4 regions of the Aquabacterium olei genome follow, and region 4 is predicted to be linked to each of the others. Evidence: predicted binding sites of a transcription regulator. Region 4 holds the regulator's gene; each other region holds the start of a gene.
The links. Region 4 encodes FNR, which switches genes on or off when oxygen is low (the NO sensors DNR and NnrR bind a similar motif). Its sites were predicted from a motif close to TTGATNNNNATCAA; they were not measured.

Region 1 (2,198 bases), on a different replicon from region 4:
CGTGCATGCCGTGACCACCCCGGACAAGATCGAGGCGCTGGTTCAGGCGACGGGCGAGCTGCTGCATGCCCAGACGACCCGAATCGACCCGGTCCATCTGGAGCGCGCGAAAAACCAGTTGACCGTCTCGTACGTGCGCGCCAGTGAGCGACCCTTTGCGACGATGGAGCGGGCCGTCGAAGAACTCTGGGCCAGCGGGAGCGTGACGCTGCTGGCCGAGACCATGGCCCTGATCGACGACATCCGCGCAGAAGAAGTGCGGGACGTCTTTGTGCGGATGCTCGCCCATCCCCCGGCGCTGTCGATCACCGGCAAGGGCGTCAGCGCCAAGTCTGCGCGGCACCTGGCGGGCTGTCTGGCCGCCAGCGTCCTTCAGAAACCGTAGGCGAGTTCGAAGTCTTTCATCATGGACAAACTCTTGCTGCAGCAGCAGGTGCTGGAACGGCTCGCCGACGACTTGCTTCAGGTCGAACAGGCAGCGCGGACGGCCCATGAAACGGCGACGCACGAAGAGAACATCGCCGAGAACAAGTACGACACCTTGGGGCTCGAGGCCGCCTACCTGGCCACCGGCCAGGCCCGTCGCGCCGAGGCCATCCGCCAGGCGATCGCCCATTGGCGCCAGTTCCGTCCGCGCCCCTACGATGCCAGCCAAGGCATCCAGCTTGGCGCGTTGGTGTGTCTGGTCGACGCCGACGACAAGCAGCAACACCTCTTTCTCGGCCCGGATGGGGGCAGCATGCAGCTGGTCAGCGGTGCGCAGCTCGTTCAGGTCATCAGCGGCGCATCCCCTCTGGGCAGCGCCATGCTGGGCAAGTGCGAGGGGGACGAAGTGTCGCTCGAGGTGGCTCAGATCCGACAGCAGTTCGAGGTGCTGCGGGTTGATTGACGGTCTACCGAGACCGCGGTCACCTTGCGGCCTCGCTCGGTGATCCGCCGCCCGCGTTTGACGCCCGTCAAAACCCTCTTGTTCAGAGGTCAGAACACTACCGATAGCGTTCCGGGGTGGTCCCGGACACTAGATGTAGTGGAGACGACATGACCGCGCCTGTGACCGCCGCGACCTCTTCCCGGGCCGAGATCCCGCCCCCAGACCGGCGGATCGCCGTGGATGTGGAGCGCTCGGTCAACGAATACCTCGATCGCCAGGACTGGCGCATCCACGCCAACGCCAACCAGGGCTATTCGCTGGGCGGGCTGATCCTCAACGTGTCGGGCAAGGTGATTGCGAACTACTGGCTCAGCCACGTGTACCCGGCCGAGATCGGGCAGGCCCACCGCGAGGCAGACGTCCACATCCATGACCTCGACATGCTCTCGGGCTACTGCGCCGGCTGGTCGCTGCGCACGCTGCTGCACGAGGGCCTCAATGGGGTGCCGGGCAAGGTCGAGGCCGGCCCGCCCAAGCACCTGTCGTCGGCGGTGGGCCAGATCGTCAACTTCCTGGGCACGCTGCAGAACGAATGGGCCGGGGCCCAGGCCTTCAGCTCCTTCGACACCTACCTCGCGCCCTTCATCCGCAAGGACGCACTCGACTATGCACAAGTGCGCCAGTGCATCCAGGAGCTGATCTACAACCTCAACGTGCCCTCGCGCTGGGGCACGCAGACGCCTTTCACCAACCTGACGTTCGACTGGACCTGCCCCGAAGACCTGCGCGAGCAGGTGCCCGTGATTGGTGGCGTCGAGATGCCGTTCAGCTATGGCGAGCTGCAGGCCGAGATGGACATGATCAACCAGGCCTACATCGACGTGATGATGACGGGCGATGCCAAGGGCCGGGCGTTCACCTTTCCCATCCCCACCTACAACATCACCAAGGATTTCAACTGGGACCATCCGAACACGCAGCGGCTGTTCGAGATGACGGCCAAGTACGGCCTGCCTTACTTCCAGAACTTCCTCAACTCCGAATTGCAGCCGCACATGATCCGCTCGATGTGCTGCCGCCTGCAGCTGGATCTGCGCGAGCTGCTCAAGCGCGGCAACGGGCTGTTCGGGTCGGCCGAGCAGACGGGATCGCTCGGTGTGGTCACGCTCAACTGCGCGCGGCTGGGCTACCTGCATGCGGGCGACGAGGCCGCGCTGCTGGCCCGCACCGACGCGCTGCTCGATCTGGCCGGGCGCAGCCTGGAGATCAAGCGCAAGGTCATCCAGGAGCACATGGATGCCGGGCTCTTTCCCTACACCAAGCGCTA
Region 2 (2,198 bases), 150 kb from region 4:
GCGCAGGTGGTCTTGCCCGGGGGCGCACGACAGGCTGTACTGGCGCGGCTGGCGATAACCCAGCTCGGGCACCACGACGCGAACGGAAACGTACTGCCCCGCGCGGTAGTGCGGGACCTTGCCGCCGTCGGCCGGCGCCAGTTCGAACGAGGTGATCTCTTCGCTTTCCGGCTGCTTGCGACGGATGCGGAAGGTTCGCCACCCGGTCCAGCCGCCCTCGCGCGTGGCCGATTCGTCGTACAGCGCACGCTCCATGCCGACCATCATGTCGGCCAGCTGGCCGTAAGCCGCGGCCCAGGCGTCGATCAGTTCCGGGGTGGCCGCCTCGCCGAGCACTTCGGCGATGGATGCCAGCAGATGGCGGCCCACGATGGCGTAGTGCTCGCTCCGGATGCCGAGGCTGACGTGCTTGGCCGCCACCCGCTCGAGCACAGGCACCAGCACACCGGGGTTGTCGATGTGCTGGGCATAGGCGGCCACGGCCATGGCCAGCGCCTGCTGTTGCGCCCCATTGCGCTGGTGCCCCTGGTTGAACACCTCGCGCAGTTCAGGGTTGTGCTGGAACATGCGCGCATAGAAGTGGGTGGTGAGGGCCACCCCGTGCTCCTGGAGCACGGGGGCGGTGGCCTTGACGAGGGTTCGGGTGGTCTCTGGCAACATCGTGAGGGATCCTTTCTTGAAGATGCATTATGCATGCATGTTCAAAAAAGGGCTGACACCCCTATGCCGTGAAGGGTCCGAGGCTGACGCGCATCAAAACCATGCTGCCCGATGGAGCGGGACACTGAGGACGTGCGCAAACGCTTTCCCATCAATCCCCCCCACCCCGAGCGAGTGTGCTGGGGCTGCGACAGATACTGCCCTGCGGGCTCGATGGCCTGCGGGAATGGCTCGGATCGCACGGCCCATCCGGCGGAGCTGTTCGGGCCGGACTGGGACACATGGTCACCGCCGCAGGAAGGCGAGGCCCTGGCCCCCAAGGCGCAGGGCGAGCACTGAGAACGTGCGCTGGATCAGGCGTTGAGCCACCGCGCCATGCCGGCGGTGTGCCAGCGTGTGCGATTGCGCTCGAACATCAGGACGTCTGCCCGGCCCTGAAGGTCGCGCAGGATTGCCGCACGTTGTGCCGGGTTGGCCGCCATGAGGGCCGCGCCACGGCCATTGACGGCAGCCCCATCGCGGGCCACCAGAACCACGCCGTGCGGCCCTTGTGTCGGCATGCCGGTTCGGGCATCGAGGATGTGGTGATAGCGCTGCCCGCCACGCTCGAAGCACCGCTCGTAGTCCCCCGATGAGACCACCACGCCGTCGCGCAGCGTGACCACACCGGCGATTCGCTCGGGCGCGTGCGCGTCCCGGATGCCCACACGCCAGTCACGCCCCTGCCACCGCCCGGCGGTGATCACATCCCCTCCGCCGTTGATCTGCGCGTTCTGCACACCGTGCAGGCGCAGCACGGTCATGCCGGCCTGGAGGATGGGCAACTTGGCGATGCCGCCAAGGTCGAGCAGCATGTGCGGCCGACGCAGGAAGGCCGTGCCATGGTCGGTGTCGAGCACCACGTCGCGGTGGTCGACCAGCGAGCGCGCTTGCGCGAGCTCCGCACGCGTCGGCATGGCGGCCTGCGCTGCGTCGAAGCGCCAGCCGGCGTACGCCCCCACCGTGATGTCGAAGGCCCCGCCACTGACGCGGGACAGCGACCGGGCTTCGTTCAGCACATGCATCACGTCGGGCGTGATGCGGACTGGCGTGCGACCGGCATGCCGTTGCAGCACAGCGACCACACTGTCGGGCTCGTAACGACTGAGGTTGCCCACCAGGCGCCCCATCTCTGCCCACGCTGCCTGCATCGCGTTCTCACGCAAGGCGGCATCGTGGTGCTGCACGGTGATGTCGACCCGGGTGCCCATCATCGTGCGGCTGTCGTGGCTGGCAGCGCTGTGCGCCGAAGCCACGCGGGCGCCACAGAGCGGAATCAGCAGCGTCGCGCCCAGCCACTGCCTGCGCGTCAGACCAAGCTGTGCAGCCATGGCATTCAGCGCGACTGCGCCACCATGTAGTCAACCGCGGCCTTGACCTCTTCGTCCTTCAACGCGGGGCTTCCCCCCCGCGGCGGCATCATGCCCTTCGCCCCCGTGAAGCCTTCAAGGGCGTGCTGGTAAAGCGCGCCTTCGCCCTGTGCAAGGCGCTGGCCCCAG
Region 3 (2,198 bases), 1.9 Mb from region 4:
CACCGCCTGGAACACCAGAAACATCAGCACCGCCAGGATGACCGGGCCGAGCAGCGGATGCAGCACGTAACGGTCGAGCGTGGCGGTGAAGTGCGAGGCGTGCGGCGGCGTGTGGACGCAATCGGCCAGCAACTGCCCGACGCGCTGGTGGGTCTGCTCGACCGGGGTCTCGGCGATGCGGCCCATGGGGCGCGGTGCGGCAGGCGGCTGCAGGCGGGCCCAGTCCAGTGCATCCAGCTGATTCAGCAGGGCCTGCTCGCCCCCGGCGCGCACGGCCACGGCCTCCACCACCGGGATGCCCAAGCCCTGTTGCAGGCGGGCGGTGTCGATGCGGATGCCGCGGCGCGTGGCCTCGTCCATCATGTTGATGACCAGCACCATGGGCACGCCCAGGGTCTGGAGTTCGAGCACCATGCGCAGGTTCAGGCGCAGGTTGGTGGCATCGACCACGCACACCAGGCCCACCGGGGCCGATTCGCCTTCGCGCACGCCGGCGATCACATCCCGGGTGATGGCTTCATCGGGGGTGGCGGCCAGCAGGCTGTAGGCACCGGGCAGGTCGAGCAGGCGCCAGGTCTGGCCCCGGGGCGAGATGAACTGGCCTTCCTTGCGCTCGACCGTCACACCGGCGTAGTTGCCGACCTTCTGGCGCGCGCCGGTGAGGCGGTTGAACAGCGCGGTCTTGCCGCAGTTGGGGTTGCCGACCAGGGCGATGAGCGGGGTCGGGGACGCGGTGGGGGCCGCTGCCGCCATGAATGAAGCTCCTGCGTACTGCGCGCTGAGGGGATCGGTGAGGGCGCCGCGTCAGGCGGACACGACCTCGATGAGGGAGGATTCGAGGCGGCGCATGGCGAAGGTACTGGTGCCCACGCGCACCGCCAGCGGGCCGCGCCCGGCAAAGACGCGGCGCAGGACCTGCACCCGCTCACCCGGCACGAAACCCAGTTCCATGAGCCGGCGCTTGAGTGCGCCCCCGTCGTGCCGCGCACAGTGCACCTCGCGGATGGTGGCCACCGTGCGGACCGGCAACTGGTCCAGCGTGAGACCCGTGTCGGGGTGCGCCGAGGGGGCAGGCATGCGGCCGAGGTGGGGGGCGTGGGCGACGGTCATGGCCCATTCTAGGTTCAAATGCGAACCATTCGCAATTCACGGGGCTTGATCCGCATCAGGCTGAACCGATGTTGCCGGACCCGCTCACGTCGGGGGCGGACCGCCGAACCCGGGGAGCACACCCCTGCGAGGGGCAATTGCTCATCCAGCGCTTGCAGACCAATTTGCATGTCCTTGATTTTGAAGGACTTTTTTTTCGACCCGGCGTCCGAAAAACACGCGTAAGTCTTTGATTTCATTGGCGTTTTTTTTGTTTCATCCCTTGTTCCAGGGGTGTGGATCGAGTAAAGTGGGATGAAGTGCACTTTTGTGGGGTTTTGTGGTGAATGTGGTCTTTCAGGGGGCTTCAGCGTTGTCGCTGGACGCGAAGGGGCGGATGGCCGTCCCTGCGCGCCATCGTGACGCCCTGTCCGCCCTGTGCAGCGGCCAGCTCACCATCACCAAGAACCCCGACGGCTGTCTGATGGTCTTCCCGCGTCCGGCGTGGGAGGCCTTCCGCGACAAGGTCGCCGCGCTGCCCATGTCGGCGGCGGGCTGGAAGCGGATCTTTCTGGGCAACGCCATGGACGTCGAGGTCGACAGCGCCGCGCGCGTGCTGATCTCACCCGAGCTGCGTGCCGCCGCCGGCATCACGAAGGATGTGATGCTGCTGGGCATGGGCAGCCACTTCGAGCTGTGGGATGCGGACCGCTACGCCGCGCATGAAGCCGAGGTCATGGCCCAGCCCATGCCCGATGCGCTCCAGGACTTCACCTTCTGACCGCCGCCATGACCACGGGGAGCGCCACCTGGACGCACCGCACCGTGCTGCTGCACGAGGCGGTTGAAGGCCTTTGGGATGCCGAGACCGGCCCGCAGCCGGAGGGCGTCTATGTGGATGCCACCTTCGGCCGTGGCGGCCACTCGCGTCTGCTGCTGTCGAAGCTGGGCCCGCAGGCCCGGCTGCTGGCGCTGGACCGCGACCTGGACGCCATCGCCCACGCCACCCAGGGGCCGGACGCCATCACCGACCCCCGCTTCACCATCGTGCACGCGCCGTTCTCGTCGTGGGCCGAGGTGGTGGCGCAGCAGGGCCTCGGTCCGGTGGC
Region 4 (2,198 bases):
TCCGAGCAGCCTTCGGCGCCGGTGTCCCAGCCCCCCTGGTGGAAGCTTCCGATCGTGTGGATGGTGATCGGCGGGCCGCTGGCCGTCGTCGTGGCCTCCTTGTTCACGGTCGGCATCGCCGTCAAGAACGTGGATCCGGTGCTGGACACATCCAAAGGCCAGGTGTCTTCCACGAACGAGTTGCCCGCGGTGAAGGCGCGCAACCATGCGGCTGAAGGCAGCACCCAGCCCGCGGAGCGCTGAGTGCGCCCCCGCCTGCGGGTAAATCCCGCAGGCAAGCCCGCCCGACTGGCGGAACATCAGGTCGTGTCCCTATTCCTGTGAGAGGAGTGCCGCATGACACAGCGTAGCTTGCACGCTGCCCAGATCCTCTGGCCCGCGTTCTTGGTCGCCGGGCTGCTGGAGATGCTGGTGTTTGCCTGGGTGGATCCCGGCATGCTGCAGATCGGCAGCTGGTATCCGGATGCCGACACCGTCTACAGCCTGACGTTCCTCGCCTTCTGGGCCTTGATTGCCCTGGCTACGGCGGCGTCGCACTGGCTGATGCGCCATGACGAGGTCGGGGCCAGACGGATCGAGCGGCGCGTTCGGCGGTCTCGCCATGGGCACGCTGCAGCGCGTCCCTGACTTCTGCTGCTTCGCCCCGCCGAAAGTAAAAACCCGCCAGCGGCGGGTTTATTCAAAGGCACATCAGGGATGCGGAATCAGCACCGCACGCTGTTGACCAGTGCGCGCAGGCCTGCTTCGTCGGTGATGCGGATGTCGCGCTGCTTGACCTCAAGCAGGCCTTCGTCCTGAAACTTCGAGAACGTGCGGCTCACGGTTTCGAGCTTGAGGCCCAAGTAGCTGCCAATCTCTTCCCGCGTCATGCGGAGCACCAGCGCCGAGGCTGAAAAACCACGCGCATGCAGGCGCTGCGTCAGGTTGAGCAGGAAGGCGGCCAGCCGCTCTTCGGCGCGCATGCTGCCCAGCAGCAGCATGACGCCGTGGTCACGCACGATTTCGCGGCTCATGATCTTGTGGAACTGGTGCTGCAGATCCGAGAACTCGCGCGACAGGTCTTCCAGCTGCGCATACGGGATCACGCAGACCTGAGAATCTTCCAGCGCAATGGCGTCACAGGCATGGCGGTCGGTGCTGATACCGTCCAGGCCCAGCAACTCGCCGGCCATCTGGAAGCCGGTGACCTGATCGCGCCCATCCTCGGAGGAGATGCGGGTCTTGAAAAAGCCGGTGCGCACCGCATAGACCGATCGGAAGGCATCGCCCGTGTGGAACAACGCGTCGCCCCGCTTGACGGTCTTGCGCGTGGCCACGAGCGAGTCCAGATGGCTCAGCTGCGGCTGGCTGAGCCCCACAGGGAGGCACAGCTCACGCAGATTGCAGCTGGAGCAGGCAACTTTGAATGCTTCGTATTTCATTGCACACGACGAACCGTTGGTGGAGCCCTTGCTCGAAGAGCGGCATGCGTCGGTGTTGCTCTGGTCCAGGACGGGGATGGTGTTATTCAACATGAGGAACCTCAAGGTCTTCCTGATTGTTGCCCGATCCCCGGACTCGAGGTTGAGGCAGATCAACCCGCAGCACTGCCAGTTTGGCACAGACTCCGTATATGAGCGACCAGGCCATGATAACCATTCAACCCGCCCCCATCATCTCGAGCGAGGTGCTGACTCGACTTGACGTGTCCGGACCACGCTACACCTCGTACCCGACGGCCGATCGGTTTGTGGAGGCCTTCGGGCCGACCCAGCACCGCCAGGCGCTCGTCCAGCGCAGCGAAGGGGCGGGGGCCATGGCGGGCGGTGCCGTGCCGCTGTCGCTGTATGTCCACATCCCGTTCTGCGAGTCGGTCTGCTACTACTGCGCCTGCAACAAAGTGATCACGCGCCACCATGGTCGGGCCACCGAGTACCTGGAAGCGCTTCGCTCCGAGGTTCAATTGGTGATCAACCAGATTGGCCGCGGTCAGGCCGTGTCGCAGTTGCACCTGGGTGGCGGCAGCCCCACCTTCCTCAGCGATGACGAGCTGGAAGGCCTGCTCACCATGCTGCAGGACGCCTTCCGTTTCGTGCCGGGCGGCGAGTACGCCATCGAAGTCGACCCTCGCACCGTGGATGCCGCGCGACTCAAGCGCCTGGCGGCCATGGGTTTCAACCGCTTGAGCCTTGGTGTTCAGGACTTCGATCCGCTGGTTC

Region 1: a site for FNR is predicted at 947-960, ahead of DEH84_RS18345 (ribonucleoside triphosphate reductase). Genes of this name have one in related genera too.
Region 2: a site for FNR is predicted at 744-757, ahead of DEH84_RS05890 (DUF3079 domain-containing protein). Genes of this name have one in related genera too.
Region 3: a site for FNR is predicted at 1,156-1,169, ahead of DEH84_RS15460 (FeoA family protein). Genes of this name have one in related genera too.

The regions. Positions count from the first base shown of each region.
Region 1 is NZ_CP029211.1:221,054-223,251, reverse strand. Features, by position in the region: gene DEH84_RS18355 (M16 family metallopeptidase) at 1-385, shown strand, start outside; gene DEH84_RS18350 (GreA/GreB family elongation factor) at 407-889, shown strand; gene DEH84_RS18345 (ribonucleoside triphosphate reductase) at 1,039-2,198, shown strand, end outside.
Region 2 is NZ_CP029210.1:1,315,441-1,317,638, reverse strand. Features, by position in the region: gene hmpA (NO-inducible flavohemoprotein) at 1-660, opposite strand, end outside; gene DEH84_RS05890 (DUF3079 domain-containing protein) at 772-999, shown strand; gene DEH84_RS05885 (FAD:protein FMN transferase) at 1,014-2,030, opposite strand; gene DEH84_RS05880 (c-type cytochrome) at 2,036-2,198, opposite strand, start outside.
Region 3 is NZ_CP029210.1:3,428,605-3,430,802, reverse strand. Features, by position in the region: gene feoB (ferrous iron transport protein B) at 1-753, opposite strand, end outside; gene DEH84_RS15460 (FeoA family protein) at 805-1,110, opposite strand; gene DEH84_RS15455 (division/cell wall cluster transcriptional repressor MraZ) at 1,487-1,870, shown strand; gene rsmH (16S rRNA (cytosine(1402)-N(4))-methyltransferase RsmH) at 1,879-2,198, shown strand, end outside.
Region 4 is NZ_CP029210.1:1,460,999-1,463,196, forward strand. Features, by position in the region: gene DEH84_RS06530 (nitrogen fixation protein FixH) at 1-243, shown strand, start outside; gene DEH84_RS06535 (hypothetical protein) at 337-627, shown strand; gene fnr (fumarate/nitrate reduction transcriptional regulator Fnr) at 705-1,421, opposite strand; gene hemN (oxygen-independent coproporphyrinogen III oxidase) at 1,628-2,198, shown strand, end outside.